2 linked regions of the Litorilinea aerophila genome follow. The protein of the gene in region 1 interacts with the protein of each later gene in a pairwise test. Links are inferred from orthologs where the notes say so. Each region holds a gene or a part of one and is shown on either strand. Other genes may lie near its edges.

Evidence for each region.
Region 2: the proteins of rplI (region 1) and lon interact in binary tests that used the Escherichia coli proteins (3 or more experiments, as listed by UniProt). The link is inferred for Litorilinea aerophila from one-to-one orthologs.

What each region holds. Positions count from the first base shown.
Region 1 is NZ_VIGC02000031.1:16,586-31,592, reverse strand. The notes cover bases 4,186-7,147. They hold rplI (50S ribosomal protein L9), read left to right. Parts: upstream 4,186-5,349; coding sequence 5,350-5,946; downstream 5,947-7,147. Other genes in these bases: FKZ61_RS19370 (protein O-mannosyl-transferase family), read right to left, coding at 6,027-7,147; FKZ61_RS24090 (SH3 domain-containing protein), read right to left, coding at 4,186-5,123. Also shown: FKZ61_RS19395 (phospholipid carrier-dependent glycosyltransferase), read right to left, coding at 1-1,248; FKZ61_RS19390 (SH3 domain-containing protein), read right to left, coding at 1,289-2,521; FKZ61_RS19385 (SH3 domain-containing protein), read right to left, coding at 2,593-3,816; more of FKZ61_RS24090, read right to left, coding at 3,834-4,185; more of FKZ61_RS19370, read right to left, coding at 7,148-8,084; gyrA (DNA gyrase subunit A), read left to right, coding at 8,708-11,371; FKZ61_RS19360 (ATP-binding protein), read left to right, coding at 11,416-12,783; lepB (signal peptidase I), read left to right, coding at 13,147-13,836; deoC (deoxyribose-phosphate aldolase), read left to right, coding at 14,199-14,897; FKZ61_RS19345 (hypothetical protein), read left to right, coding at 14,897-15,007.
Region 2 is NZ_VIGC02000007.1:189,618-204,831, reverse strand. Bases 1,515-4,683 are described here. They hold lon (endopeptidase La), read left to right. Parts: upstream 1,515-1,907; coding sequence 1,908-4,460; downstream 4,461-4,683. Other genes in these bases: FKZ61_RS07215 (sugar phosphate isomerase/epimerase family protein), read left to right, coding at 1,515-1,646. In the rest of the region: FKZ61_RS07220 (zinc-dependent alcohol dehydrogenase), read left to right, coding at 1-707; more of FKZ61_RS07215, read left to right, coding at 744-1,514; FKZ61_RS24245 (AlbA family DNA-binding domain-containing protein), read left to right, coding at 5,220-6,500; FKZ61_RS07200 (decaprenyl-phosphate phosphoribosyltransferase), read right to left, coding at 6,649-7,560; FKZ61_RS07195 (TlyA family RNA methyltransferase), read left to right, coding at 7,786-8,640; FKZ61_RS07190 (hypothetical protein), read right to left, coding at 8,685-9,212; FKZ61_RS07185 (prenyltransferase), read right to left, coding at 9,317-10,342; FKZ61_RS07180 (glycosyltransferase family 39 protein), read right to left, coding at 10,544-12,208; FKZ61_RS07175 (hypothetical protein), read right to left, coding at 12,255-13,583; FKZ61_RS07170 (tetratricopeptide repeat protein), read right to left, coding at 13,580-14,167; FKZ61_RS07165 (AEC family transporter), read right to left, coding at 14,197-15,108; FKZ61_RS07160 (hypothetical protein), read right to left, coding at 15,120-15,214.

The sequences.
Region 1 (15,007 bases):
CCAGTAGCCCACCTGCCAGGGGAAGATGGCCAGGACCGTATCCTCGGGGCGGGCCTGTTGGGTGATCTGGGCCACGATGGGGCGGTAGTCCTCTTCGCTGTAACGGGGCACGCTCAGGAAAGTCCAGACACCGGCTCCGGCGCCCACCAGGAGGCAGGCCAGGGCCACGGTGGCCAGCCGGGAGCGCTCCAGTCCCCGGTCCAGCCCATGGGCCAGGAGGAGCAGGAAATAGGGGAGGGCAAAGAGGAGCAGGCGTTCCCCGCCCTGGGGGAAGAAGGGGAGGCGCAGGTTGAGCAGGAAGGCCAGGCCCGCGGGCACCAGCAGGAAGGCCCAGAGGGCCTGGCGGGCGTCGGCCTCCGCTGGGGGGCGCTGGGTGGACGTGCTGCTACTTCGTGTAGCCACAATCAAGGGGATCAGGCCCACGCCACCGGCAGTCATGAGGAGGTTCCGCAGCCGATCCGGGGCGGCCACATGGCCGGCCAGAAAAGCCCGCAGGTGGCGCACCGTGTAGCTGAACAGGTCCAGGGGGCGGTCCTGGTCAGCCTGGACCTTGTCCTGGACGTAGCCCAGGAGGTTGGGCACGGCATACAACAGCCAGGGCAGGTAGAGGAGCCCCACGGCCAGGCCGGCCAGCAGCCAGGGCCGCCAGCGCCGGGGCTCTTCCCGCAGGTGCCAGAGGGCCCAGGCCAGTTGGGCGGCCACCAACAGTCCCATATAGTAGAGGGTGTAGAGGGCCAGGGCGCTGCTCACCACATAGCCCAACAGGGGGCGCCAGTCCGGGCGGCCATGCCTGGCGCTTCGCAGGCCGTGCCAGAGGCAGCCGGTGCTCACCATGCCCAGCACCATGGCCAGGCCGTACATCCGGATCTCCTGGCTGTAGTAGAGGTGCATGGGGTTCACGGCCAGGAGCAGAACCGCCAACAGGGGCACCCGGCGGCGACCCGGGAAGAAGGTGGCGGCCAACCAGATCATGGCCGGTAGGGCCAGGAAGCCGGCCAGCACCGAGAAGGTGCGCAGCACGGCTGCCCCCAGGGGGCTCCCGTGGGGGGCCAGGGCCAGGATCCAGCCGTGGAGCAGCCCATAGTACAGGGGCGGGTGGATGTCCCGGGCCGTCAGCCAGAGCATCCGGCCCAGGGGCTCGGTGGCGAAGTAGGCGCTGTAGCCTTCATCCCACCAGAGGGGCTGCCACTCCAGCCGGAGCAGGCGCAGGGCCAGCCCTGCCAGCAACACGGCCAGCAGCAGCCCCATCCGGCCGCTGGCTCCAGGGACAGACGGGCGAGGGTTCATATCATCGGCGCTGATAGCGGACGTAGAGCTCCTGGCGTGGGTCGTCGGCGCTCAGCACAAAGGTGGCTGCAGGCCCCACGGCCACGCCCTGGCCATCCACCAGCTGCACCTGCCAGGTGCCGGCCGGGGCCACGCCGGGGAATTCCACCTTCATGTTCTGGAAGCGCTGGCGGGCATCCTGGAAGGGCCAGGTGAAACCTGGCTGGCCGCCGAAGGACTTCTCCTCCACCGGCAGGGCCGCGCCATCCTTGAGGACCTGGAGGCTGTAGCCGGCCAGGGCGCTGTTATTTTCCGCGTAGACGTAGAGGTAGACCCGCACCATCTCCGATTCCGGGAACTGTTCCTGGGCTACCAGGTCGAAGGTGTAGCTGCCGGCGGGCAAGGACTGGCTGCTGGTGGGCGTCACCGGCGGGGGGACGGCCTCGGCGCTGGCGGGCGGGGGCGCCGAGGCGCCGGGGCCACTGGTCACAGGCACCCCGTCCACCGGGCCATCGGTATCCACATATTCGCCGATGATCCAGGCCGTCTGGCCATCCACACAGCAGATCTGCCACCAGGTGCCGGCCGGGTTCTTGCCCACGATGTCGAATTCCTGGCCCCGCTCCACCATGGTGATCACCTGGAACTCGGTGCCGGGGCCGCTGCGGACGTTGACCAGGGGCGTGTTAACCACCGCGATGGGTTGCTGGGGGGCTGCCTGGGCCAGGGGCGCTGCGGCGTTGGGGCCGCTGGTGACCGGGACCGCGTCGGTGGGCCCGGCGAGATCCACGTACTCGCCGATGATCCAGGCCGTCTGGCCGTCCACACAGCAGACCTGCCACCAGGTGCCGGCCGGGTTCTTGCCTACCACCTCCAACTCCTGCCCCTGCTCCACCATGTCCACCACGGCGAAGTCGGTGCCGGGGCCGGTGCGGGCGTTGACCAGGGCCGTGTTGACCACGGCCCGGACCTGGGGGGGCGGTGGGGTGGGCGCCTGGGCCTGGCCTGAATCGCTGGCCAGGCTGGCGGCCGATGCCGCCGTCTCCGGCTGCAGGGCCGTGGTGGGGGTGAAGGTGGGATAGGGTGTGCGGATCAGGAAGGGTTCGCCCGCGGCCTCGGACGGCCGGCCGAAGAGCCCGCAGCCGCTCAGGAGCATGGCCAGGAGCCCCGCCGCCAGCAGGGCCAGGAGGCGCGGCTGGCCAAGAGGCCGCCGGCCCCAGGGGGCAGGGTCAGGCGAAAGGGATTGACAGGGCACTTGTCGATTGTACCGCTTTCGATTGTACCGGGTCTGATTGTACCGGGTCTGATTGTACCGATTCTGATTCATCAACGTACTCGCGTCCAGCCAATGTAAATTTCACGATTCGGATTGTCGGGGGCCGTGGTAAAGGTAACCGCTTCGGAAAGCTGTGCGCCCGATCCATCGGTCACGTAGACCGTCCAGGTGCCGGTCCCCAACAGTTGCAGCCGGGTGGTGCCGCTGCTGGCCCCGGCCGTCTGGGGATCCGGCGGGTAGTACTCGTACTTGAAGTTGTATTGTACCGTATTTTTCCCATCTCCCGGAGGTCCGGCCCGCTGAAAGGTGTCCACGCTGAATTCCATGCCGCTGGCGTTGGGCCGCTCAAAGCCTTCAAAGAAGACCCGCAGTCGGTAGCCGGTCAGGGGATCGGCCCGCTGGTCGTTGGGCCCGGCGAAGATCTTGGCCCAGATGGTCAGGAACTCGTTGCTGGTGGGGAAGAACTGGGGGCCGATGCTCTTCTCGAACGGGTAGGGCGTGGGCGTGGGGGTCGCCGTGGGCGTGTCTGTCGCCGTGGGTGTAAAGGTGGGCGTGGCGGTGGGCGGCGGGCCGGCGCTGCCGATGGCCACCTGGCTCACGTCGTTGCGCACGGCCACATGGGACGCGGCAACCCACAGGGTCAGGCCGCTGATGCAGCAGATCTCGTACCAGGTACCCTCGATGTTGCGGCCGATGATGGCCACTGGAATCCCCGGCCCCAGCTGGGTGACCTGGGGATATTCCACGCCGGGACCTGTGCGCAGCGCCACCAGGCCACTTTCCACCAGGACGTAGGGCGTGGGCGTCGGGCTGGGGGTCGCCGTGGGGGAAGGGCTGGGGGTGGCCGTGGCCGGCATGGGACCGGGCACTGAGGGGGGCTGGCCGGGTGTGGGCTCCACCGGGGGGGTGGAGATATCCGGTGGGGCGGGCGTGGCGCTGGGCAACACCGGCAGCACGGCGCTGGGGTCCATGCCCGGCGGCACGATGATCAGGCCGGGTTTGCCATCTGCCGGCGGGGTGACGATGATCACGGGCAGCCGCTGGTCGGGGGTCGGGGTGAAGGTGGGTACCAGCACGGCTATGGGCTCCGGCGTGGGCGTGACCCGGCTCCGTTGCACCAGGTCCGCGGCGGAGCAGCCCAGCAGCAGGAGGCCCATGAGTAGCCAGGGCCAGAGCAGATCCAGCCCATGGGGCCGCCTGCCTGCTGGGCGTTCGGTATGGATGGCCTCTCGGGGCCGGTCTGTGGTCGAACGTTCACGAGCTTGCCTTCTCATCGTCTTCCGCGATGGGTTCAGCGAATCCGCGCCCAGGCCACGTACACTTCCAGGTTGGGGTTCCCCAGCAGCGTGTTGAACTCGATGGGCGCCGAGAGCTGGTTGCCTGCGCCGTCGGTCAGGTAGATCTGCCAGTAGCCGTCGATCAATTTGAGGGGGGAATCGGTGCTGGTTGGATCCAGCGACCTGGGATCTGGCGGCTTGAATTCATATTTGTAGTTGAACGGCACCCGGTTGCCGCTGGCCGTGCCCGGTGGGACGCTGTATTCAAAGTGGTCGAAGCTGGGCTCTTCTCCCTTGGTGTTGGGGCGGCTCTCAAAGCTGGAGTTGAAGTCCCGGTTGCGGAATTTCACATCCAGGTGATAGCCGGGCAGGGGAATATCCCCGCCCGGGTTGGGCACGAACACCTTGACCCAGATGGTGAGCCATGGGTTGTTGCTGGGAAAGAAGAGAGGCCCCTCGGCCACGGCAAAGGGATAAGGGGTGGCCGTGGGCGTGGGCGTGATGGTAGGGGTGTCGGTGGCGGTGGGCGTGGGGGTCGCCGTGGGCGGTGGATCCGCCAATACCAGGGCCACCTGTCGGGTGTCGTTCACCACCCGCACGTGATTTTCCGCCACCCAGACGGATTCGCCGTTCACGCAGCAGATCTGGTACCAGGTGCCTTCCGGGTTCTGCCCCACGATGGCCACGGGGATGCCTGGCCCCAACTGGGCCACCAGGGGATATTCCGGGCCGGGGCCGCTGCGCAGGTTGACCAGGCCACTTTCCACCACCACGTAGGGCGTGGGGGTCGGGGTGGGGGTATCCGTGGGCAACGGCGTGGGGGTGGCCGTGGGCAGCAGGATGGGCGAGGCGGGGCCGGTGGCGGTGGGCGCCTGGGGGCCGGGCGGCTCCATGGCCAGCGGCGTCCCCTCGGGTGGGGCGATCTCCGGTTGGGTGGCCGTGGGGGGCGGCGTGGTTGGGATGGGAATCAAGGTGCTGGGATCCACTCCAGGGGGGACAATGAGCACGCCCGGTGTACCCGTCCTGGGCGGCGTCACCACGATGGGTGCACGGATGAACTCTGGCGTCGGCGAAAAGGTAGGCGCCGGGACACGGGTCGGCACAGGTTCAGGCTCCCGGTTCACCAGGTCGGCTGCCGAACATCCCACCAGGAGCCCCACCAGGAGAAGCCCCACCCCCAGCAGGGAACGAAGGTCGGCCTTCTTACGGGTTGACCGCTCCGCTGGGGCCGACGGTCTGCTCTTGGGCTGCACAGATGATGGCGGCTGTGTCCGGGGAACGAAGTGGCTGTCATGCAACGACACGATGTCCTCAAATTCCTCTTGCTGAAGCGCCAACCGGTCGGGCGGCAGCCTCCGGATGGCCGCGAGTATAGCACGAAGCCGCCTGATGCGCTAATGGATGGTCAGGAAAAATTTGGTGATTCCAGCGCTCTCTAATACAATAGCAAGGCTATTGACTGGAACGCGATGATAAAACGCTGATATCCAGCGGGAAATTCATTCGATAGGACGAAAGCAGGGTGTTCAAATGGCTCGTATGAAGGTAATTTTAACCCAGGACGTACCGGACCTGGGGCTGGCAGGAGAAGTCCACAGCGTGGCCGGCGGCTATGCGCGCAACTACTTGATGCCGCGGGGCCTGGCCATCCTGGCCACCAAGGGCGCGCTCAAGCAGGCAGAAGAGAGCCGGCAGGCCGGCATCCGGCGCCGGGCCCGGGAGCGGGCCAACGCCGAAGCCCAGGCCGAGGTGATCCGGCAGCAGCGCCTGCTCTTTGAGGCCCGGGCCGGCGAAAACGACCGGCTTTACGGCTCGGTCACCAGCGCCGACATTGCCGAGAAGCTGGCGGAAGCCACCGGCTTCGAGGTGGACCGGCGGAAGATCCAGCTGGACCAGCCCATCCGGGAGCTGGGCCTGTACACGCTGGAGATCCGGCTGGTGCCCGAGGTGTCCGCCGAATTCCAGGTGGCCGTGGTCCGGGAAGGGGAAACCTGGGCCGATGCCGAAAAGCGGGCTGCGGAGAAGGCGGCCGCCGAGAAAGCTGCGGCGGAAAAAGCTGCGGCGGAAAAGGCTGCAGCTGCCCAGGCTCAGGCCAAGGCCGCAGCTGCCGAGGCAGAAGAGGCCTGAGTTTCGACTGCCAGAAAAGACGCCGCCGGACGATCCGGCGGCGTCTTTTATTTCCCGGACTTCCCTGCAAATCCGTGGCGTCATTGCCCCGAGAGGTCCGGCAGGGGCAGATCCAACACGGCCACGGTTTCAAACCCACCATCCACAACCCGGTAGAGCACCAGTTGCAGGCCGTCCACCTGGCCCATGGCGGGGAGGGGCAGCCGGTAGCCATCCGCCACCGGCTCGTCAGGCGGCCAGCCCGACAGCGTCAGATGGCCATGGGCCGGCCCGGGGCGATCCTGCTGGATGAACCCGCCGGCCGGATCTTCCGGAGCTGGAATCAGGGCGCCGCCCCGGGTGAGCCGGAGGCTGATGGCGAGCCCCTGGGGCCAGCCGGTCGCAGGCAGACGCCAATAGAGGGTCACGTCCAGGCCCGGCGGGGCCTGTCGACGCACCGGCGCACCCTGGGGCGCGGGGGTCACCGCGATGCGCTCCAACACCACCACTCCCTCCCCGTCCCTCAGGTTGTCCCCCAAGTTGTCTCCCACGCTCACCGTCCAATTCACCGGCTGGCCCTGGGCAGCGGCCAGAGGATGGGCCGCCTGGCCGTGCTGGAACGCCAGCCAATCTGCCCCGAAGCTCTGGACCGTCACCGGCAGGGTGGGGGGCAGCTCGGCCCGCAGGGTGGCGGCCGCGTCCCACGTGGCCAGGACAAGCTGGTGGTGGGCCAGGCGCGTCGCGGCCTGATCACTGCCCACCACGGCCAGATCCGGGCGGATCTGCCAGATCCGGGTCAGGTAGTCCAGGGCCAGGGCGTCGTCCACCGCGGCGAAGAGTCCGGCGCCGATGGGCAGGGGCTGGTCCAGGAGCACGGCCGCCCGGTCCAGGGCTGTGTCCTGGGGACGGTTGTGGCTATTGGCCCCGGGCAGGGAGGCAGTTGTGCGCCAGGCGATGGCCGCCAGAAGCAGGAGGGCGGGTAGCCAGGTACGCAGCCAGCCGGGCGCTGGGGGCCATGGCCGGCGCTGCCAGCGATCCGCCAGGGCGAGCACGCCCAGCAGGATGAGGGGATAGGTGGGCAGGATGACCTGGAACCAGTTGCCGTAGCGGTAGGCCCAGCAGAAGCCCAGGTAGATGGCCAGGGTGCCATAGAGGAGCCAGGCCAGCCGCCGACCCAGCAGGGCGATTCCCACCAGGCCCAGGATCAGGATGGGGATGCTCAGCTCCTGCCAGATCAATTCCGGGAAACCGTTGCCGAAGAAGGCCCGGCCCGGCTCGAAGCCCCAGCTCAGCTCTTCTCGCCCCTGGGCCGTGCTGACAAAGGCCCAGAACCACTCGCCTGGGGTGCGCCACGGTCCCTCACCCCACCACTCGGGGTGCGCGGCTCCCCTCAGGTAGACATATGCGTAGCTGAGGAGTGGCAGCAGCGCGGCCAGGACCGTCCCCGCCAGCGGCCGAATCCGCCGTAGCAGGCCTGGCGCCTGCCACAGCATCACCGCTACCAGGGGGGGCACGATGAAGGCCACGGTGAGCATGTGGGCCAGGGAGAGGCCAGACAGCAGGGCCAGCAGGTAGAGGAAGCGGTTGTCGGGCTCCGGCGCCTCTCGCCAGCGCAGGTAGACGTAGACGATGGCCAGGGTCTGGGCAATGGCGCTGGTGTACTGTTCCGTGGTGGTGGCGTAGTACCAGAAGAAGTAGGTGACCCCGTAGAAGCCGGCCACCAGCCAGGCCAGGGGCCAGTTGCCGCCGGGCCGATCCGGGCTGCGGGTGAGGTGGCAGCCCGTGCGATAGAGGAGCCAGAGGGCCAGCAGGGCCCACAGGGTGCTGTAGCTGCTCAGGATGGGAATGGGGTTGGGATGGGTCACGCCCAGCCAGCGGAATACCTGGCGCAGGCCGTGGAACCAGAGCCAGCCGCCCATGGTGTAGAGGGGGTAGCCCGGGGCGTTGCTGGGTCGGGCCTGGACCTGGGCGTATTGGTGGGTGATCAGATCACCGCCCCGTAGCTCGTAGGGCTGGAAGCCGTTGTCCAGGGTGGCCAGGTACAGGAGCAGGGCTATGGCCAGCAGGATACGGCTGGCCCAGTGCGCCCGTTCCACTTCCACGCCTTCGTCTCTCTCGGCCGCCACCTTCACCCGGGCGGCTCCCCAGTTGCGAACCATGGCCCGATGCTAGCACGTCCGCGCGGCCTGTGTCAAAGCCAACGGCCACCGTCTCCCGGTAGCCGGTTCCCCGCAGAACCGACCACCCACGGCGGGCCAGAGACCCGCCCTACATCCCCGTTGTTCCCAACCGCGCGGGTGACGGCCCTTGTCGTAGGTGCGGTCTCCGGCCATACGATGGTGTCGGAGACGGCCACCCACGGCGGGCCAGAGACCCGCCCTACATCCCCGTTGTACCCAACCGCGCGGGTGACGGCCCTTGTCGTAGGTGCGGTCTCCGGCCACACGGTTTTGCCTGATCCCAGGCGGGTGAAGGGATATCGACGGGTGCGCAGCTGCGAGCTGCGCCTACGAAGGGGCGCCTCTCGTAGGGGCGGTCTCCGGCCGCACGGTCTCGCCTGATCCCAGGCGGGTGAAGGGGTAGCACCCTCGCGAGGCCCCCTTCATCTTAGGGAAATGGGCCCAGATCGGGTATAATAAAGTCAATGGACAGACTCTGATCTCAGCTCATCTACCCCTGGTAGGGCCCGGGCCAACCCGATCTTCCCCCCTGAACCCAGGGGGACGCACCCATCGGGGAGATGGGCTTTGATTTCATTGGACAACTTTTCGGAGTGAACGGTATGGCGGAATACCTCGATTCGCAGAACGGTGACGAGGCCTCTTCGAACGGCGCCGTCAACGGTGAGATCAGCAGCAACGGCGCGGGCATCGGCCATGTGCGCCACATCTCCATCGAAGAGGAGATGCGGGCCAGTTACCTGGACTACGCCATGAGCGTGATCGTGGCCCGGGCCCTGCCCGACGCTCGAGACGGCCTCAAGCCCGTCCATCGGCGCATCCTCTACGCCATGCACGATATGGGCCTCCAGCCCAATGCCGCTTACAAGAAGAGCGCCCGTATCGTCGGTGAAGTCCTGGGTAAGTATCACCCCCACGGCGACGGCGCCGTCTACGACGCCATGGCCCGCATGGCCCAAGACTTCAGCCTGCGCTATCCCCTGGTGGACGGCCAGGGCAACTTCGGCAGCGTGGATGGCGACAGCCCCGCGGCCATGCGCTACACCGAGGCCCGCCTGGCGCCCATCGCCGAAACCATGCTGCGGGACATCGACCTGGATACGGTGGACTGGATGTCGAACTTCGACGACAGCCTCCAGGAGCCCCAGGTGTTGCCCGCCATGTTGCCCAACCTGCTGGTCAACGGGACCAGCGGCATCGCGGTGGGCATGGCCACCAACATCCCGCCCCACAACCTGCGGGAGATCGCCGACGCAGTGGCCTACCTCATCGACCACTGGGAGCGCCGGGATGAGATCGGCCTGGATGAGCTGATGCAGTTCGTCAAAGGGCCGGACTTCCCCACCGGGGGGATCATTCTGGGTACCGAAGGCATCAAACAGGCCTACGGCACCGGCCGGGGGCGCATCCTGCTGCGGGCCAAGACCCAGATCGAGGAGACCAGTAGCGGGCGCTTCCGCATCATCGTCACCGAGATCCCCTACCAGGTCAACAAATCGGTCCTCATCGAGCGCATCGCCGAACTGGTCCGCAACGGCGTGCTGGACCAGATCAGCGACCTGCGGGATGAGAGCGACCGCACGGGCATGCGCATCGTCATCGAGCTGAAGCGGGGCGTGGCCCCCAAGAAGGTGCGCAACCGCCTCTTCAAGCACACCCAGCTCCAGACCACCTTCGGCGTCAACAACCTGGCCCTGGTGCGGGGCGAGCCGGTGACCCTGAGCCTGCGCAAGGCCCTGCTGGTCTACATCGAACATCGGGTGGACGTCCTCACCCGGCGCACCCAGTACCAGCTGGGCAAAGCCCGGGAGCGGGCCCACATCCTGGAAGGGCTGCGCATCGCCCTCCAGTTCCTGGACGAAGTGATCCAGACCATCCGCAGCAGCGACAGCGCCGAGGCCGCGCGCACGGCCCTCATGGAACGCTTCGGCCTGACGGAAGTCCAGGCCCAGGCTATCCTGGATATGCAGCTCCGCCGGCTGGCCGCCCTGGAGCGCCAGAAGATCGAAGAAGAATACCAGGAGATCATGGCCCGCATCGCCTACCTGGAGGATCTGCTGGCCAACCCGCCCAAGATTCGGGCGCTGGTGCGGGACGACATCATGGAGCTGCGGGAGAAGTTCGGCGACGAACGGCGAACGCTCATCTCGGCCACTGCCAGCGGCGATTTCAGCGACGAAGACCTGATTACCCAGGACAATGTCCTGATCAGCTACAGCGCGGGCGCCTACATCAAGCGCATGCCGGCCAATGTCTTCCGGGCCCAGGGCCGGGGTGGGCGAGGCGTCCGGGGCATGGCCACCCGCCAGGAGGATGAGGTCATCAACCTCTTCTTCGCCCGCACCCTGGACCACATCCTCTTCTTCACCGACAAAGGCCGGGTCTACAGCAGCCGGGTCTACGAGCTGCCCGAGGGCAACCGCACTTCCCGGGGCGCCCACATCGCCAACGTCCTGAACCTGCAGCCGGAGGAGCGGGTCACCACCATGCTGGTGGTGCCGGACTTTGAGCAGGCTGAATATGTGACCCTGATCACCCGCCGGGGTCGTATCAAACGCATGGACCTCAACGTCTTCAGCAATGTACGCCCCAGCGGCCTGATCGCCATGAGCCTGGAGCCCGGGGATTCCCTGGACTGGGCGCGGCTGACCAACGGCAACGAAGAGTTCATCGTGGTCACCCGGCGGGGCAAGGCCCTGCGCTTCCACGAGGAGAGCGTCCGGACCATGGGCCGCACCGCGGCCGGCGTCATGGCCATCCGGCTGATGGACGATGACGAGGTGGTGAGCCTGGATGTGGCCCGGCCCGGCTATGAACTGCTGGTGCTCCACGAACGGGGATGGGGTAAACGGGTTCCCCTGAGCGAGTACAGCGTCAAGGGACGCTACACCCAGGGCTACTGGACCACGGACCACCGACGCCTGGCCGAGACTGGCCCCATCGTGGCCGCCCGGGTGGTCCACGAGAAGGACCAGATCACGGTCATCACCAGCCAGGGCATCATCCTGCGCACCGCGGTGGCCGGCATCAGCCGCATGGGCCGCACCGCCCGGGGCGTGCGGGTGGTCAACCTGCAGGAAGAGGACACGGTGGCTGCCCTGGCGGTGTTGACCTACGAGGATCTCAACCGGAACGTGGCGGACGAGTCGCCTTCGGATGAGGACGAGGAGTACCTGGCCGAGGCGGAGGGAGCGGAAGCAGCCCACGATGGCGATCTGGCTGCCGCCCCAGCGGCCACGCCTGCCCCTCCCGTAGAGGATGCGTAGACGCCCGCGTCTTTGCACGTTTGGTTTTTTCAAGGAGTGAGGCCTTGGCACCCTCCCTGCTCAAACAGAAGCCTGGACCCCAGTTGGCCTTCTTGCCCCATGCAGATCCGGAGGTCATTGCCGAGACCTTGACGGCCATGGCCAACACGGATGGCGGCGTGCTGGTGTTGGGCATGTCTGCGGAGGGCGAGTTGGGCGACATTTTTGTGGAAGAGGATGCGGCAGATGCCCTGGAGGCAGCCCTGCGTCTGTGCCGGCCGCCGGTGCGCACCGAGTGGAGCCAACAGCAGGTGGCCGGCGGCACGGTGGTCCGCCTTCAGGTGGTTCGCGGGGAGGGCATCCACAGCCTGTGGGATGGTCGTATCCTGGTGCGCCGGGGCACGGAGAACGTGCCCGTCCAGGGGGCGGAGCTGGAACAGCTGCTGGCGGGCCGTCCTTCAGGCGACTTCGAACTCCAGCCGGTGCCCGGCGCTTCCCGGGATGACCTGGACGAGGACGTGATCGAGGACTATCTGGAGCGACGCCAGAAGCGCAACCCCCGCCACACGGTGCTGCCCAAGGACAAGCTCCTCCAGCAGATCGGCGCCCTCACCGAGGACAGGACGCCCACGGTCAGCGGCCTGTTGCTCTTCGGCAAGGAGCCCCAGCTCTTCCTGCCCCATAGCCGGGCCATCTTCGTCAAGTTTGCCGACGTCCAGCCCCGGGGGCCCGAAGGGAACTTTGGCTACGGCCGGCGGGAGGAGTTCATCGGCCCCCTGCCCCTCATCATCGAGCGGGCCTGGCGGGTCATCTGGGAGGAGATGGACAAGCGGGCCGTGGTGCGAGGCCTCCAACGCCAGGAGGAGACCGAATATCCCCAGTCCGCGGTGCGGGAGGCCCTGGTCAACGCCGTCGCCCACCGGGACTATCGCCTCACCGGCCGCAGCATTGAAATCCGCATGTACAGCGACCGGTTGGAGATCACCAGCCCCGGCGGCCTGCCCGCCCACATTACCCTGGACAACATCGTCGACGAGCACTACAGCCGCAACCCCCGGCTGGTCAACGGCCTATACCAGTGGGGCTACATCGAAGAGCTGGGCCTGGGCATCGACCGCATGATCGAAGACATGGTCAACGCCGGCCACATGCCGCCCAAGTTCGAGGCCAAGAGCCATCGCTTCACGGTCATCCTCTACAACGCCCGAGATCCGGCCCGGGTGGTGCGGGAGTGGGAGCAGACCATGAACGAGCGGCAGATCAAGGCCATCGAATACCTGCAGCGCCACGGCTCCATCACCAACCGGGACTACCGGGAGCTCTGCCCCCACGTGGGCGCGGAGACCCTGCGCCTGGATCTGGCGGACCTGGTGAGCAAGGGCGTGCTCTTGAAGATCGGCGACAAACGAGGCACCCGCTACATCCTGAAGTGAAGTCCCCCTGCCTGGGGCCGGCCAGGCAAAGGAGTTGACCATAATATCCCAAATATCCCAATTGGGATATTTGGGATATTCTTTATCATCGCTGTTCTGGCCGTCCCCCTGGCCTCCTTTCCCCAGCGGGGGAAGGAGCTGTGGGAACGAGGGTGAGTGGTTACCCCCAATCCCCTAATATCCCAATTGGGATAATTGGGATATTACTGGGGACACGGGCATGACGGCGGACCTTCATCCGGCCGTTTGGCGATGCATCCCCATTCACCGGGTAAGATCCCCCGGGCAAGTTGTAGTCAGCCAGGGCGGGTGCTATAATACGCCGGGCAGTTTGTTTAAGAAAGAGACGCTGGCAAAATTACCATGACACACACATCGGATCGCGCGGGCGAATCCATGCCGGTTCCCCCGGAGTATTCCCTGACCCAGACAGACGTAGATGCCCAGCCAGGCCTGGCTGACGATTCATCGGACGCGGCGACCCAGCCGCCGACCGCCTGGCTGCTGTTGCGGGAAGTGGTCGAAACGGTGGTCCTCTCCCTGGTGATCTTCCTTCTGATCCGCCAGGTGGTGCAGAACTACCGCATCGAGAGCCACTCCATGGAGCCCAACTTCTACGAGGGGCAGTTCATCCTGGTCAACAAGCTGGCCTACAAGCTGGGCACACCGAAACGGGGCGACGTCATCGTCTTCCACAACCCCAACAACCCCAGCGAAGACTACATCAAACGGGTCATTGCCCTGCCCGGCGACACCCTGGAGATCCGGGATCAGACCATCTACATCAACGGCAAGGTGTTGAACGAACCCTACGCCCAGAACCGCCTCAGCCCCGGCACCGTCTATGGGCCGGTGGTGATCGAACCGGACCATCTCTTCGTCATGGGGGATAACCGCCCCAACTCCTCGGACAGCCGACGCTTCGGCCAGCTTTCGGAGGACTTGATTGTGGGCCAGGCCTGGCTGCGCGTCTGGCCGCTCAATCAGTTCGGCCTGATCCAGCACTATGCCCTCGAGCCAGGCGTCCCTGCCACCGTGGCCGGATCATCGTAAAAAAGCCGGCAAGAATTCGCCGGCAGCTTCCACCAGAGGCGGGCGCGCCCAGAGGGCACCCGGAATTTCTGCCGGGGTGTTGACGCCAGGCCGTCGCGGCCTGGCTGACCATTTCACCTGTCCTATCCTGGCAGAGTTTCACCCACCGTGCCGCCTGGCGGCCATCGGGTCGAACATCTGCCGTTTTTTGACTGGACCATCACAGGAGGTCACCGTTGTCCAAGTCATCTCAGAGTCCATCGGCCCCATCCCTGGCCGATCTGCGTGCCAAAATCGCCGATGCGGTCGCCGCGCTCCAGGGCCATCCGCCCCAGGAGGAAGCCGGGACGCTGCCTGACCTGACCCCGGCCCAGGTAGCCGCCATGATCGATCACACCCTCCTCAAGCCGGACGCCACCTCGGCCCAGATCCGCCGGCTCTGCGCCGAGGCCCAGGAATATACCTTCGCCGCCGTCTGTGTCAATCCCACCTGGGCAGCCCTCTGTGTGGAGCTGTTGGCCGAGAGTCCAGTTCGGGTCTGTTCGGTGGCCGGGTTCCCGCTGGGAGCCACCCTGCCCGAGGCCAAGGCCCTGGAGACCGAGCGGCTGGTGGCCCTGGGGGTGCAGGAAGTGGACATGGTGATCAACGTCGGCCGCCTGAAGGATGGCGATCTGCAGGCCGTCTGGGCGGATATTGCCGGCGTCGTCCAGGCCGCCCATGGCCAGGATGCCCTGGTCAAGGTGATCATTGAGACTTGCCTGCTGACCCAGGAGGAGAAGGTGGCAGCCTGTGTCCTGGCCCAGGAGGCCGGAGCCGATTTTGTGAAGACCTCCACCGGGTTCAATGGCCCTGGCGCCACCGTCGCCGACGTGGCCCTGATGCGCCAGGTGGTGGGCCCCCACATGGGCGTCAAGGCGGCCGGTGGCGTCCGCACCGCGGCCGACGCCCGCCGCATGATTGCCGCCGGCGCCACCCGCATCGGTGCCAGCGCCGGCGTGCAGATTGTCCAGGGATTCATGGCGGGTGACCCGGCTGCTTCCGCGGCCCCCACGGTCGACCCGACGGGAGGAGAAACCTACTGATGTCTGCCCGAGTCCAGGACTATGCCCTGATCGTGGGCCACGTTTGGCGCTGTCCCACCTGTCGAGAGGCGTTGCTCACCCAGCCAGAGACCACCTGGATGGGATACAAG
Region 2 (15,214 bases), on another replicon or contig:
CCAACCGCCACGTCCTGGGGGTGGACATCGCCGGCGCCTACGCCGATCAACTGGTGGTCAAAGAATCCATGGTCTACCCCAAGCCAGCAGGCATGAGCTGGCGCCACGCCGCCATGGTAGAGCCCCTCTCCGTGGCCATGCACGCGGTAGAGATCACCCCCATCCCCCTGATGGGGACGGTGGCCATCGTGGGCGCAGGCACCATCGGCCTCCTCACCCTGCTGGCTGCCCGACTGAAGGGAGCCGGCACAGTGATCGTCACCGATAAGAGCCCCCACCGCCTGGAAATGGCCGAAGAGCTGGGCGCTGACCTGGCCATCCATGTGGATCAACAGGATCCCGTGGCGGCCGTGCGGGAGGCCACCGACGGCCTGGGCGCCGATGTGGCCTTCGAGGCCGTGGGCTACGCCCCCACCGTCCAGCAGGCCCTGGCCATCACCCGCACCGGCGGCCACGTGACCTGGATCGGCAACAGCGCCCAGATGATCGAGCTCAACATGCAGGAAGTCGTCACCCGGGAGCTCACCGTACGGGGCACCTACGGCTTCAACAAAGAGTTTCCCCGAGCCATCCAGGCCATCGCCAGTGGCCGGGTCAACGTGGAACCCCTGATCGAACGGGTCGCCCCCCTGGCAGAAGGCCCCCAGATCATCCACGATCTGGCCACCGGCCGCTCCGACCTCATCAAGGTGATCCTGGAGCCGTAACACCGGCCCCAACCGAAACATTTCACAGGAACCCAGATGATGAAAATCGCGGCCTTCCCCAAATGCTACCTGGACGACATTTCGATCCACCGTACCATGAGCGTCTTCGACTGGATCGAGATGGCCAAAGATCTGGACGCCGAAGGCCTGGAGATGTACGTGGGCTTCTTGACCAGCCTGGATGACGCCTACATCGACTCCATCGGCGAGGCCCTGGATAAAGCCGGCTTCGCCATGCCCATGATGTGCTGTTCGCCCGACTTCACCAACCCGGATCCAGACTATCGACGCCGGGAGGTGGAGAAGGAGGCCGAGATGATCCGGATCACCCGGCGCCTGGGCGGCCCGGGCGCCGTCTGCCGGGTCCTGAGTGGCCAGCGCTACCCGGAAGTCTCCGTGGAACAGGGGCTGGAATGGGTGGTATCCGCCATCCAGGAGCTGCTGCCGGTGGCCCGGGAGTACGAAATTGTCCTGGGGTTGGAAAACCACTACAAGGATGGCTACTGGCAGTATCCGGAGTTCGCCCAAAAACAGGATGTCTTCCTGCGCCTGCTGGAAGCCATCCCGGAACGCACCTACTTCGGCGTCCAGTATGACCCCTCCAACGCCATCGTGGCCGGCGATGATCCCATCGAGCTGTTGCGCCGGGTGGCGGACCGGGTGGTGAGCATGCACGCCAGCGACCGCTACCTGGCCGAAGGGACGACCCTGGAGGAGCTGCGCCAGAGCGATGGCACCCTGGGCTATTCCCCCAACCTGCGCCATGGGGTGACGGGCCAGGGGCTCAACGACTATGACGCCATCTTTTCCATCCTGGCCGGCGTGGGCTACCAGGGCTGGGTGAGCATCGAGGACGGCATGAACGGTATGGACGAGATGCGCGCCTCCATCGACTTCCTGAAACGGATGCGGCAAAAATATTTTGGCTCCACCTCGTAAATCTCCAGCAAGGTTTCAACCTGCCATCCTATACGGCGGCGATCCTTACAGATTTCATCAGGTAAAAACGGATAATTGTGGTAGAATAGCTTGCCCGTGCAGAAAATCCCGGCAGAAATTCGCCGATGGTCGCTACCAGAGGTCGCTGCTAGAGGTCGTGCCAAAGGTCGTGCCGCCGAATTTCTGCCGTGGTATTTACGCCAGACTATCCTGAGGAGAAAAGGTGGTGTCCATTGAGCCTGGACACGGAATGAAAGACACATGGTAAACGACTTTATGGATTTTGGCCTGGAAGATTGGGACGAAGACGACGAAGACCAGGTCCTATACGAATCGGAAGAGTTCAGCAAACGCTACAACTTCGAAGTGGAAAAGGCTGAACCCCTTTCCACCGACGATCTCCCCGTCCTTCCCTTGCGGGGGGTCGTGGTCTACCCCATGATGTGGCTCCCCTTGCCCATCGGCCAGCGTCGCAGCATCCGCCTGGTAGAAGACAACCTGCCCGAAAACCGGATGATCGCCCTGGTCACCAGCAAGGACGAGAACATCGAGCGGCCTTCCCCAGAGCAGATCCACACCATCGGTACCGCCGCCCAGGTCCATCGGGTCCTGCGCACACCGGACGGCACCATCCGCCTGCTGGTCCAGGGCATGGAGCGGATTCGGGTGGTGGAATATGTCCAGGAGCAGCCCTACCTGCGGGCCCGGGTTGAGGTGTTGCCTGAAATCATCGAGGACGACATCAAGATGGAGGCGCTCATGCGCGCCGTCCAGGATCTCTTCCGTCGCCTCATCGATCTGGAACCCCAGATGCCCGACGAATTGGCCGTCATGGCCATGAACGTCGAAAATGCCCGCCAGCTCGCCTATCTGGTGGCCAGCAGCCTGCGGCTCGATGTGGAGGAAGCCCAAAAACTCCTGGAAATGGACAGCGTCTACGAGAAGCTGCTCCGCCTCACCCAACTCCTGAACAAGGAGATCGAGGTGCTGGAGCTGGGCCGCAAAATCCAGTCCGAGGCCCAGGGCGAGATGGAACGCATGCAGCGAGACTTCTTCCTCCGGGAGCAGCTCAAGGCCATTCAGAAGGAGCTGGGCGAGGATGACGAACAGTCGGCCGACATCCGGGAGCTGGAAGAACGCATCGCAGCCGCCCAAATGCCCGAAGAGGCGGAGAAAGAGGCCCGCCGAGAGCTGGACCGCATGCGGCGCATGCCCATCCAGGCAGCCGAATACAGCGTCATCAAAACCTATCTGGACCTGATGGTCAGCCTGCCCTGGCAGAAGACCACGCCGGACAACCTGGACATCGAACATGCCCGCAAGGTGCTGGACGAGGATCACTACGGCCTGGATGAGATCAAGGAACGCATCCTGGAGTTTCTGGCCGTGCGCAAGCTGCGGGCCGAACGCAAAAGCGACGAGGGTGAGGAAGATCTCCACGACCGCATTCGCCGGGAACGGGAGGGGGTGGTCCTCTGCTTCGTGGGGCCGCCGGGCGTGGGCAAGACCAGCCTGGGCATCAGCATCGCCCGGGCCATGAATCGCAAGTTCGTGCGCCTGGCCCTGGGCGGCATCCGGGACGAGGCGGAGATCCGGGGCTTCCGGCGCACCTACATCGGCTCCATGCCGGGCCGCATCATCCAGAGCCTGCGGCGGGTGGAAAGCAAGAACCCGGTCTTCATGCTGGATGAGGTGGACAAACTGGGGCGGGACTTCCGGGGCGATCCCAGCAGCGCCCTGCTGGAGGTGCTGGACCCCGAACAGAATCGGGAATTTCGGGACCACTACCTGGATGTCCCCTTCGACCTGAGCCAGGTGATGTTCATCACCACGGCCAACGTGCTGGACACCATCCCGGGCCCGCTGCAGGACCGCATGGAGATCATCCAGCTCAGCAGCTACACCGAGGACGAGAAGGTCAAGATCGCCCAGGGCTATCTCCTCCCCCGCCAGATCCGGGAGAACGGCCTGCGGCCCGAAGAGGTCACCATGACCGAAGCCGCCCTCCGGGAGATCATCCAGGGCTACACCCGGGAAGCCGGCGTCCGCAACATGGAACGGGAGATCGGCAAGGTCTGCCGCAAGATCGCGGCCAAGATCGCGGCCGGCACCGCGCCGGAAACCACCGTGGTGGACGCGCCGGATATTTACCACTACCTGGGCAAGCGGCGCTACCACGGCGAAGAGATTGCCGAGCGGGTGGAGATCCCCGGGGTGGCCGTGGGGTTGGCCTGGACCATGACCGGCGGCGACATCATGTTCTTCGAGGCCACCCGGGTCCCCGGAGAGAAGGGCTTCACCCTCACCGGACAGCTGGGCGAGGTCATGAAAGAGAGCGCGCAGGCCGCCCTGAGCTACGTGCGCAGCCGGGCCAGGGATCTGGGCATCGATCCCGACTTCTTCAAGACGTCGGACATCCACCTGCACATTCCCGCCGGCGCCATCCCCAAGGACGGTCCCAGCGCCGGTATCACCATGGCCACGGCCCTGGCCAGCCTGCTCACCGGCCGCCGGGTCCGGCCAGATACCGGCATGACCGGTGAAATCACCCTGCGGGGGAAGGTGTTGCCGGTGGGTGGCATCAAAGAGAAGGTCCTGGCCGCGGCCCGCTTCGGCCTGACCACCGTCATCCTGCCCAGACACAACGAAGCAGACCTGGACGACGTCCCCGAGACGGTCCGGGAACGGATTCATTTCGTGTTGGTGGACACGGTGGATGAGGTGCTCCAGGCCGCCCTGGAAGAGGTCCCGGCAGAAGCGGTGGAGCCGCCTGCCCTGGCCGCCGAATCGTCGGCACCCGGCCGGGCCGGGTAGGTTCCGCCGCTCCGGCCTTTGTTGCATTATTGGATGCTTCCAGGGTATAATGATTGTGTCAAGTTGTTGACAAACGTTGCTATCGGACAGGTTTCGACGGAATCCGGCATTGAACGCCAACGTGGATTCCAGATAAGCCATAGGTAAAAGGAGTGATGAGATTAATCTGTGAGCAGGAGACGAAAATCGAATAGCAATCGCCAGACGCCTTCCACCGCCGCACCGGCTTCCAGTGCCCCGAAGACCCAGCGCAGGTGGTACAAAGCGGATCTACACCTGCACACGCCGGCCTCCCGGGACTACGAAGAGCCCAACGTCAGCTATCTGGATTGGATGCGCGCGGTGGCCGCGCGGGGGATTGAGATCGCAGCCATCACCGATCACAACACGGTGGCCGGCATTGCCGCCATCCGACGTGAGGTGGAATGGCTGACCCGCCTGGAGGCCACCAATCGGCTGACGGATGAAGAGCGGGAGCGGCTGCGGGAATGGCGGGAACTGGCGGACAAGGTCCTGGTGCTTCCCGGTTTTGAGTTTACGGCCACCTTCGGGTTTCACATTTTGGGGATTTTCCCGCCGGAGACATCGGTGCGCCAGTTGGAACACATCCTGTTGACCTTGAACGTGCCGGCCGATAAGTTGGACGAAGGCAGTACCGAGACCGGCGCAAGCACGGATGTGTTGACGGCGTACAAGGTGATCCGAGAGGCCGGCGGGCTGGTCATTGCCGCCCATGCCAACAGCACCCACGGCGTGGCTATGCGCAATTTTCCCTTTGGGGGCCAGACCAAGATTGCCTATACCCAGGACGCCAACCTGGATGCCCTGGAGGTCACGGACCTGGACAAACGATACCGGTCGACGGCCCGCTTCTTCAACGGGAGCAAGAACGAGTACCCCCGACGGATGCACTGCATCCAGGGCAGCGACGCTCACCGGATCACGGCCGACCCGAAAAATCCCAAGCGGCTCGGCATCGGTGATCGGATGACCGAGTTTCTGTTGGATTCGCCCACCTTCGAGAGCCTGCAGGCCGTTCTGCGCAGCAAACAGTTCGACCGCACCCGGCCTGTCCGCCCCAAGGACAACCCGTTTGATCCCATCGTTGCAGCCCGGGAAGAAGGCCCCAGCCTGGTCCAGAGTTTCCATGAATCGGCCAGCCAGCGAGGTGGCCGACTCACCGCCATCCTCAGCGACATCTGCGCCTTCGCCAACACCATGGGCGGCACCATCTACATCGGCGCCAGCCCCCGGAAAGGCAAACCCAGTGGCCTGGCCAAACCCGCGGAAGTCCAGCAACAGATCCAGGAGGCCCTGGAGGCCCGGCTGACGCCCCCCCTGGAAGTCAAGTTCGAGGTGGTGCAGAGCCAGGGCGCCAAGGTCCTGCGTATCCAGGTGCCGAAAGGTCCCGACAGGCCTTATTGCCTGGACGACTTCAAGTTCTACGTCCGGGACGAGTCGGAAACCAGCCTGGCCGTGCGGGATGAGATCGTGGCCCTGATCCGGGAGGCCGTCAGCCCATCCTCGGCCGATCAACGGGAACGGAGCAGCAAGGGGCGAGACCAGCGACGAGAGCGGAGCGGCCAGGAGCAGCGAAACCAGGCGGCCGCTTCTCAGAACGGTTCCAGCAACACCGCCACCGGCAGCAATGGCTCCGATCCGGCCAGTGTGGATGAGACCTCCAGCGAGGACGCTTTCTATCTGCCCCAAATCGGCGTGGAAATTGTGGAAACTGTGGAACGCAACGGCAAGAAGTACCACAGCATCCACGACCTGCGCAACGGCCACATCATCAAGAATGTGACCCGCAAAGGGGCCCGCAAGCTCTGGAACTATGCCATCCAGTGTCATGAAGATCGGCCGGTGGACCCCCAGGCGGTGAAATGGCACGGGGACATTGGCCTGATCAAGTGTGAAAAGCGGGCGGGCAAGCTGCGCTACGACCTGGCCCTGCGGGAGAACGGCCACCTGCGGGTCTTCTACGGCGTCACCGAAGACGGCATGGAAGGGCGCTGGTCGGTATTCATCCAGGACGAATAGAAGACGAATAGAAGACGCTACTGTAAAAGGTAGCACGCCACAGTGGACGGGGGCAACAGCCTTGGCGCCCGTCCACTGTGGCGCGCCCTGGGTCGGCCCAGCAGCCAACAGGGGCAGAGCACGTCTCCCTTGCCAGCCGGCTCCGGCACTACCAGCGGTAGATGAGCACCACCACGGCGATCATCCACAGCAGGGTGTTGATCAACAGGGGCCGATCCTTGAGCAAGAGTTCATCAGGCGCCCCACCCAGCTTGCGCACGTGGATCAGATAGAGGTAGCGCACGATAAAGTAGAAGACAAAGGGCACCGTCAACAACATGCGGCCATCCTGGGCCAGGGCGGTCTGGGCTTCAAAGCTGTAGAAGGTGTAGGCCACCAGGGTACTGGTGGTCACCATGCCGATGATCTGGTCCAGGAGGGGCAGGTTGTACTCCGCCAGGCTGCTGCGGTGATTGCCGGCATCGTCGGCCAACAGGGTGATTTCGTGGCGCCGCTTGCCAAAGCCCAGAAAGAGGGCCAGCAGGGTCACGCAGACATAGAGCCAGGGGCTGAAGTTGGTCACGGAGACCACCACCGCGCCGGCGACCACCCGCAACAAAAAGCCCAGGGCCAGCACCATCACGTCGATGATGACCAGGTGCTTCAGATAAAAACTGTAGGCCACATTTTGCAGCAGATAGCCGATGAGGACCAGCCCCACCCACCCATTGAGCCAGAAGCCCAGCAGCAGGCTCACGGCGGCCAGCAGGATGGCCGCGACGGTGGCCACCGTCGGTAGCAGCTCGCCGCTGGGCAAGGGCCGGTGCCGTTTCCGGGGATGCTGACGATCTTTTTCCACATCCACCAGATCATTCATCAGGTAGACGCTGCTGGATGCCAGACAGAAGGCGACGGCCACCAGGGTCGTCCGCAGGAAGAGGTCGGGCTGTAAAAGTTTGCCATCAAAGACCAGCCCGGCGTAGATGATGGCGTTTTTGGTCCACTGTTGCGGTCGCATGGCCTTCAACAGGCCACGCAGGTTTGCCCGGATGGACGATGCAGTCAATGCGATGGAAGACATGGGATATAGTCCGAACCACCTATTGCGAACCTGCGTCAATGCGCAGGGTGCCTCAAATCGATCTCTTCAATTACCCGGCGCTCCCAGCCTCCAGCCTGGACGGGAAGCGGCACCCCCACCCCGGGCGTGCCAGCCGACATCTTACTGCAAGCCCTGCTGGCCGTCAAAATCTTGGCTGAAGACAGGACACCGGCCCGCTGCCGGCCAGCCCCTCTGGTTCACCCCATGACCAACACCCCACCCGCCAATTCCACCGCCCCCCAGCCATCACCCCGACGCGGCAACGGCAAGCGCCGGCTGGACCTGCTGCTGGTGGAGCGGGGCCTGGCAGAAAGCCGAGAGCGGGCCCGCCGCCTGATCATGGCCGGTCAGGTACTGGTGGACGAAGTGGTGGTGGACAAACCCGGCAAAAATGTCCCGGCGGATGCTACCCTGCGTGTCCGCGGCTCCTTGCCCTACGTCAGCCGTGGCGGTCTCAAGCTCAAAGCGGCTCTGGACGAATTCGGTCTCTCCGTGGCCGGGCTGACCGCGGTGGATGTGGGCGCCAGCACCGGTGGATTCACCGACTGCCTGCTCCAGGAAGGAGCCGCCCAGGTCTTCGCCGTGGATGTGGGGTACGGCCAGCTGGCCTGGAAATTGCGTCAGGATGCCCGAGTGGTGGTGCTGGAACGGACCAACATCCGCCATCTGGAGGAGCTGCCCGGAGGCGTGCAGGCCGACCTGGCAGTCATCGATGCCAGCTTCATCAGCCTGGCCCTGGTGCTGCCGGCCACGTTGCGTCTGCTCAAGCCGGATGGCCAGTTGATTGCCCTGATCAAGCCCCAGTTCGAAGCGGGAAAGGCGGACGTAGGCAAGGGAGGGGTGGTGCGGAAGGAAGCGGTTCACCGGCGGGTGCTGGAGGAGATGTTCCAGCTGGCCCAACAACTGGAGCTATCGGTGGCCGGCCTCACCGTCTCACCCGTCCGGGGTCCGGCCGGAAACGTGGAATTCCTCATGTGGCTGCGACGAACGACAACGGACTCCCTGGATCCGGCGACGGCCATTCCCCAGGTCCTGCAGCGAGCCCGCTCCATCACCTGATAGAGCCCGGCAGGTTCGATGGCATGGGCGGATGAAGGCGTCGGCTACCGCCATCGCCGGTGGGCCAGGTCGATCTGCTGGCGCAGTTCCTTGCGGGCTTCGGCCAAATTTTCCTTGACTTGAAAATAGGCAGCCTCGGTAAATTGGAGCTCGTTCTGCACCAGCAGTTCCTCGAGCAGTTCCACCACCCGCAGCACCTTGCCCTCCAACAGCTCAATGGTGGTGCCATACAGCCGTTCCGGCAGAAACTGGAAGAAGATCAGGCCGAAGAGATAGGTATAGAGGATGGCAGAGCTGGTCAACCGGTCGAAACGGGTGGGCAGGAGCAGGAGCGCCAGAAAGCCAATGCCAAAGCCCAGGACCGTCAATTGCCAACGGGCGATGGGGCGGGCCGGTGAGAGGGTGGCCAGGCGAGGTGCCAGCCGGTCATAGCGCTTAAGCTGCGCCAGCCAGGCGTTGAACTGGTGACAGTGCTTCAAGTTCACCCGGCCCTGATCGTGGCGGGCCAGCTCCTGGGCATACTCCCGGCAGAAGATGGCCAGGTCGTAGAACGCCTTGCGCGTCAAAGGCACCAGCTCTGGCTCCCGGCTGGAAGAACCGCCCATGTTGAGACGCGGTAACGAGGAGAAGAGTCGCAAAGCTCTTTGCCCAAATTGGGTGCGCCCCCCACCAGCCGTTAAAGCAACCAGTCCAGCCCCAGGGCGACAGCCAGGCAGAAGCCGGTCAGCACAGTGGCGTGGATGGCCGTTCCATAGAGCTGGAAACATTCCTCAGGGGCCAGGCGTTCCCGCCGGATAAACGCAAAGGTGCGCAAGGCCACCGGCAAAGGTGCCAGCCCCAACAGCGCCCAGAGGGGAAGCTCCGTCAGGCTCACGCCCAGGAGGATAGCGACGTAGGCCAACAGGCTCAACAGGGCGCTCAGGTCCAGGGCACGCGCCAGCCCCAGGGTCACGTTGAGCGTCCGCTTGCGGATCAACCAGTCTCGTCGCTGGTGGGCAAAGTTGTAATTCAGATAAATCACAACGACCAACAGGCCAAGGGGAAGGCTGAGCCAGATGGGCAGCCAGGTGAGGGCGCGAGACTGGATGTAGTAGCTGGCCACGGTGGGCAACAGTCCCATCCCCAGGAAGAGCCCCACCTCGCCCAAGCCCCACGCCCGCAACGGCGACCCCATGGGGAGTAGCAGTTGGATGGCCAGGCTCAGCAGTACCATGCTGTAGAAAAACAGGATCGGCCACCCGACGAACAGGTAGAGGGAGAGGCAACAGAGGGTAGCCCCGGCCAGGAGGAGGATCCCCAGGTTTCGGACCACGACAGGTCGAATCACCCCCCGGCGCAAGAGGGTATACCCCGTGACGAAAGGCTGCGCCAGCCCAGATGTATCGGTCTGGAGGCTGTGTTGATAGTCGAAATACTCCACCAGGGCGTGAAAGCCCCAGGCCACCGTCAGCGAGCCCAGGACGGTGAAAAAGAGGGCAACCGGATCCAGACGGCTGAACTGCCACCAGGCCAGGAGGGCCCCCAGGAGAGCCGGCAACGCAGCCACCACGGTGAGCTCCGCCCGTATCAAAACAGCCAGAGCGCCCCATGCTGTCTGCGGCAAGGCATACAGCCGGTATCCCCAATAGGTGGGCGTCGTCAGGGGATGATGTTGGCTCTCTGGCAAAGAGCGGGAATCCACATTGCCCTGGGTGACCTGCACTGTGCCTCCCCTGTGCATTACACGTCAACTGCGACAACTGCGACAGAACCAGTACGAAGGGACGAGTTTATCCTGGGCTCCATCATAACACTACCAGAGAGGCTGCGTCAATCTTTTCGGAGAAGGTGAGAAGGAGAGAAAGACGAAGGTGCCGCGATGAACGCGCCTGCGGGAAAGGGTCCCGGGACCGCCTGGCTCCGCCTATGGAGCCACCACTCGCCACAGTTCGTAGACCGGCGTACCGTCCCGCTGGCGAAAGTCCGCCAACAGAACGGGCTGCAACCCCCGGGCCGCCGCTTCGGCCATCCACGCCTCCCGACGCCCCTGGAAGACAGTTTGCCCCGGTGCGTGGAGCAGATAGACGTTGTCCCGATTCTGCAGAAACGCCTCCAGACGTTGGACGAAGCCGGCGTCGGGCCCGTCCAGGCGTTCGTACCCGAAGATCTCGATGGGCCGCACCGTTCCCTGACTCAAAAAGCGCACCGTGGCATCCATCCCCCAGTCCAGCGCGATGGGCGCGCCCAGGCCGTTGTACTGCAGATAATAGGCCAGATGATAGCTGGCATCGGAATGGTCTGCCAGGCCACCGCTGCGGGCCAGGGCCTGATGATATTGCAGGGTGACAGCCACGTCCACCAGAAGCCACAGGGCCGCCAGGGCGACGACTATCCCCCTGGCCAGCGTTTGCCGCCGCGGCCATGCCACAGAAAAGGTCCACCCATGCAACGCACAGGCCACCGTCGCCACCACCAGCGGCTGCAACAGAGCATAGTGGGTCACAAACAGGTCGCTGATGGTGACCAGGCTCATGGCAAAGGCGGCCGTCAGCAGGATCAAGGGCCCCACCACCAGGCGTCTCCCAGGCCTCAAGAGGGCACCCACCACGGCCACAGCAGCCAGCCACGGGGCTACCCTATTTCCGTAAACGCCGCCCAGATACCAGAGCTGGTCCCCCCGCAGAATCTGCTGGAGCTGCCCCCAACGCACCATCAAATTCTGCCCAATGGCCCGGTTGTCCACCCCATAGTAGCTCTGAACAAGCCGCCCGGCCACCCCTTCCCAGGTACCGCCGGTCTGCAGGTTGAAGAGAAAGAGGGGCACCAGGGGCAGGAGAAAGGCCAGGACGGCGCCAACAGCCAGGGGTAGGGACAGGGGCGGCGCCGGGATCTCGGTCCGCTGCTGGCGCCACAGCCACGCCAGGCCCACCCAGAGGAGGAAGGGCCCCACCACCCAGATGGCCAGCAGCTTGGCGTAGAGGGCACACCCACCAGCCAGCGCGGCCAGCAGCAGGGAGCGGGCGCGGCCACCCTGTAACCAGGTCAATCCCTGCCAGATGCACAGGAGAGTGAAGGGCTGGGTCAGGTTGGTCACGAAGATGCCCTGACGGCTCCAGAAGACAAAGGTGGGCGACGCCGCCAGGAGGGCAACGGCCAGGATGCCCGCCTGGCTCACTGGCCAGGCGCTTGTTCCGCTCCGGTTGTCTGGAGATGGAGCCGTGGCGTGGATGGCCACCCAGCTGGAGACGGCCCGTTCCAGAAGGAAGAGGGTCGCCAGCCCGGTGAGCACCGGCAGGGCCCGCAAATTGGGCACACCGATCCCGGTCAGGGCCAGAAAGGGCAGGGCCAGATACACGTTCAGGGCGCCGATGTAGTCCTGCACCATGAGGGGCAGGTGCAGGTTGCCCACCGCAACCACAGCACCTCGGAAGGCGGTCACGGGCGCGCCCGTCAGCAACTCCATGGCGTTGACGCCCGCCTCCCGGGCCTCGTCGTAGTGCAGGCCGGGCAGGCCCAGCTGAAAGGAGGCCAGGCCCAGGTACAACAACCCCAGGGCTGCCAGCCAGAGCCGCCCCTTTCCCTGTCCCATCTCCGCGATCACCCCAACCAGCTCATCTCCACCAGGCGCCGCCAGATCAGCGGACGATCAGGTAGATCTCGCTGACCATGCTCTGGTAGTTGTGGCCGCTGGCGTAGATGTGGAGCTTATTGACCCGGGCCGGCCGGGTCCCCTGGGCCGCCAGCAACTCGATCAGGTTGGGTGACTGGTAGGTGTACCACTTGAAGCCGGGAATGCGCTCCCCACCCCGGATGGGCCAGTTATCGTTGGAAGGGTCGTCATCCTCTTTGGGATCCCGGAAATAGAAGCCGTGCCCCCAGCGCTCCACCTTGCCGTAGATGTCGGTGTACTCCAGCTCCACCCGCAAGGGAAATTCGGTGCTGAGGTAGCCCGCGCCGGCCAGGCTCTGGAAGAGCAGCTTGACATCCAGCTGCAGGCTCATGTAGTCGTAGACGTTGACGTCTTTATTGACTTCCTGGGTCAGGCGAACCTCGGTATGGACGTTTTCCTCTCCCATGCGGATGAAGTGGGCGATCCGCCGCCCTTCCCGCTCCACAATGTTGATGCTGCCCGGCGTGGTGTTCTCCGCCTCCACCCGGCTCTGCCAGGTGTCGAACATGGGCTCAGAGAAGTCACCGTTGCGGATCAAGTTCTGCTCCGCCGACACCGGATTGTGGGAAAAATCATCCCGGGTCATCCAGACCCGTCGGCCGGCGTCCACCACGATCTCCTCGTTCTGGCCGTGAATGACCGTGGCCTGGCCCGAACGAACGATGATGTCGGTCTGGTTTTCATCCACCGAGACCTGGTAGCTCCCGGCACCGAAGGAGACCTGGCCGTGGGGAGTCTGTAGCTCCACATGCAGACCCCGGTCGCTGCCGGTGTTGGTGAAGATGCGGGCCTGCCCCTGTTGCAGGGCCAGCCGCACCTGGTACGGCTCTGGGCTGCGCTCGAAGAAAGGGCGCCGAATGCGCAACACATCCACCACCGTATTGGGGTAGATCTGCATGCTGCCCAGGACCTCATCGGAACCCTTCTGTGTAATCAAGCCCAGGGTCCCCTGGGTGGAATCGTCGGTGGCCACGATCCGGCTGCCTTCCTTGATATCATTCCGCACGCCGGTGATGGCGATGGGCTCTGAAGAGGTGGCCGAAGGGTAGACCAACAGGGTCCCGAGGATGGGCTCCAGGCGGGCGTCCTGGCTGACAGTGGCGTAGCGAACCACGTAGCGAATGGAAAGGGGGACCAGGATCACCAGCATGACAAAGATGGCGAAGCTGATCAGGAGCACCAGCCAGGCCAGTCGCTCGGGGTTCTCCCGCCAGCGGGGGACGGACTGGGTCTCCCAGGCGCCGTTAGGTGTGATGGACTCGGTGGCCAACCCGCGTGAAAATTGGGAATTCATGACTCGGCTCCGTCTTCTTCCCCATGGGTCTCACCCGGGTGGGACTCTGTGCCGTTTTCCCCTTCCTGGCGCTCCCGTTGGGCCTGGGCCATGGCCCGGCCGACCCGCTCCAGCCAGTATCGGGCATCCCGGTCCGCCGGATTCACCTCCAACGCCCGCTGGAAAAAGGCATAGGCCCGGGTCAGTTCGCCCCGTTCCTTGTAGATCAGGCCCAAATGATAGTGGACGTTGGGTGCCTCGGGATCGGCTTGCAGGGAGCGTTGATAGGCGGCAATGGCCCGCTCCTGCTGTCGAGGCCCGGCCGTCTCCAGGCGCCCCAGCTCCGCCGCGCCCAGGTTGGCCCACAACATGGCGTTGTCCGGGTGCACTTTCACAGCCGCGCGCAACAGGGCCACGGCCCGTTGCCACTTGCGCTGCATGATGTAGGCCCCACCCAGGTTGATGGCCACATCGGGGTGGTCGGGCGCCTGCTCGTAGAGGGGCATCAACTTCTCGATGGCCTCGCCTGGACGATTTTGACGCAAGAGCCGGGCACTTTCGTTGAGCGCCCGACGAAACTGCTCAGATTGTTCGAAGCCAGCCATGGGTCAATACCTCCGTCGTATCCGATCCTTCAATGCAACAGCCAGAGCACCACAGAAAGGGTCACCATGCTGACGGCTGTGCTCAGGAAGATGACCGCCGCCACCAGCTGGGGAGCGGCCTCGTATTCGGTGGCCAGCACAGCCGCCATGACGGCGGTGGGCATGGCGGCCTGGAGGATGAGCACGTTGCGCTCCACGCCGGTAATTCCCAGCCAGGCACAGAGCTGCCAGGCTACCACCGGGGCAGCCAGCAGCCGGACCGCTACACTGCGCAAGATGACAGCCTGCCCTTGCAAAAGGGGAACTGAACGAAGCTGGATCCCCAACAACACCAGCATGCCAGGAATGGCGGCATTGGCCAGGAGGTCCAGGGCTCGAAACAGGCTCAGGGGGATTTCGGTACCCGTCCAGTTGAGGAGCAGGCCCAGGGCAGCCGCGTAGAGCACGGGCACCCGCAGGCTCACCTTGAGGGCATCCCGCACCGGCGTCTGCCCGGCGGATGCCACCACCACGCCCACGGTGTTGCTCAGGAAGGAGCTGACCACGTAGTAGATGGAGCCCAGCGCCAGGCCAGCCTGCCCAAAGGCGAAGAAACAGATGGGAATGCCCATGTTGCCGTTGTTACTCACCGCGCTGGTCAGGGTCATGGCAGCCCGCTGTCGTCGCTCCTGGCCGGCGCTGAACAGCCAGCCCAGAAAGCCAGCCGAGAGGGTGACGGTGCCGGCCACCAGGGCCAGATGCTGCAGGACCACAAAATCGATGTCCATCTGATACAGGCTACGGAACACCAGGGAGGGCGTGGCCAGATAAAACAAGATCCGCCCCAGGGAACGGCTGTCGATGGACATCCAGGACGACAGGGCAAAGCCGGCCCCGGCCACCAGAAAAACCGGCAACACCGTACTCACAAAGATGGGCAGCAACGTGTCGATGATGAACATGGAGTCGGCGTTCAGGAAGGCGCGGTGGCACGGCGAGAACCGACGGCATCCCCGGAGGCCCGGCCATCTTCGTCCGCCGGATGGCCCACCTCCGCTTCGACTTCTT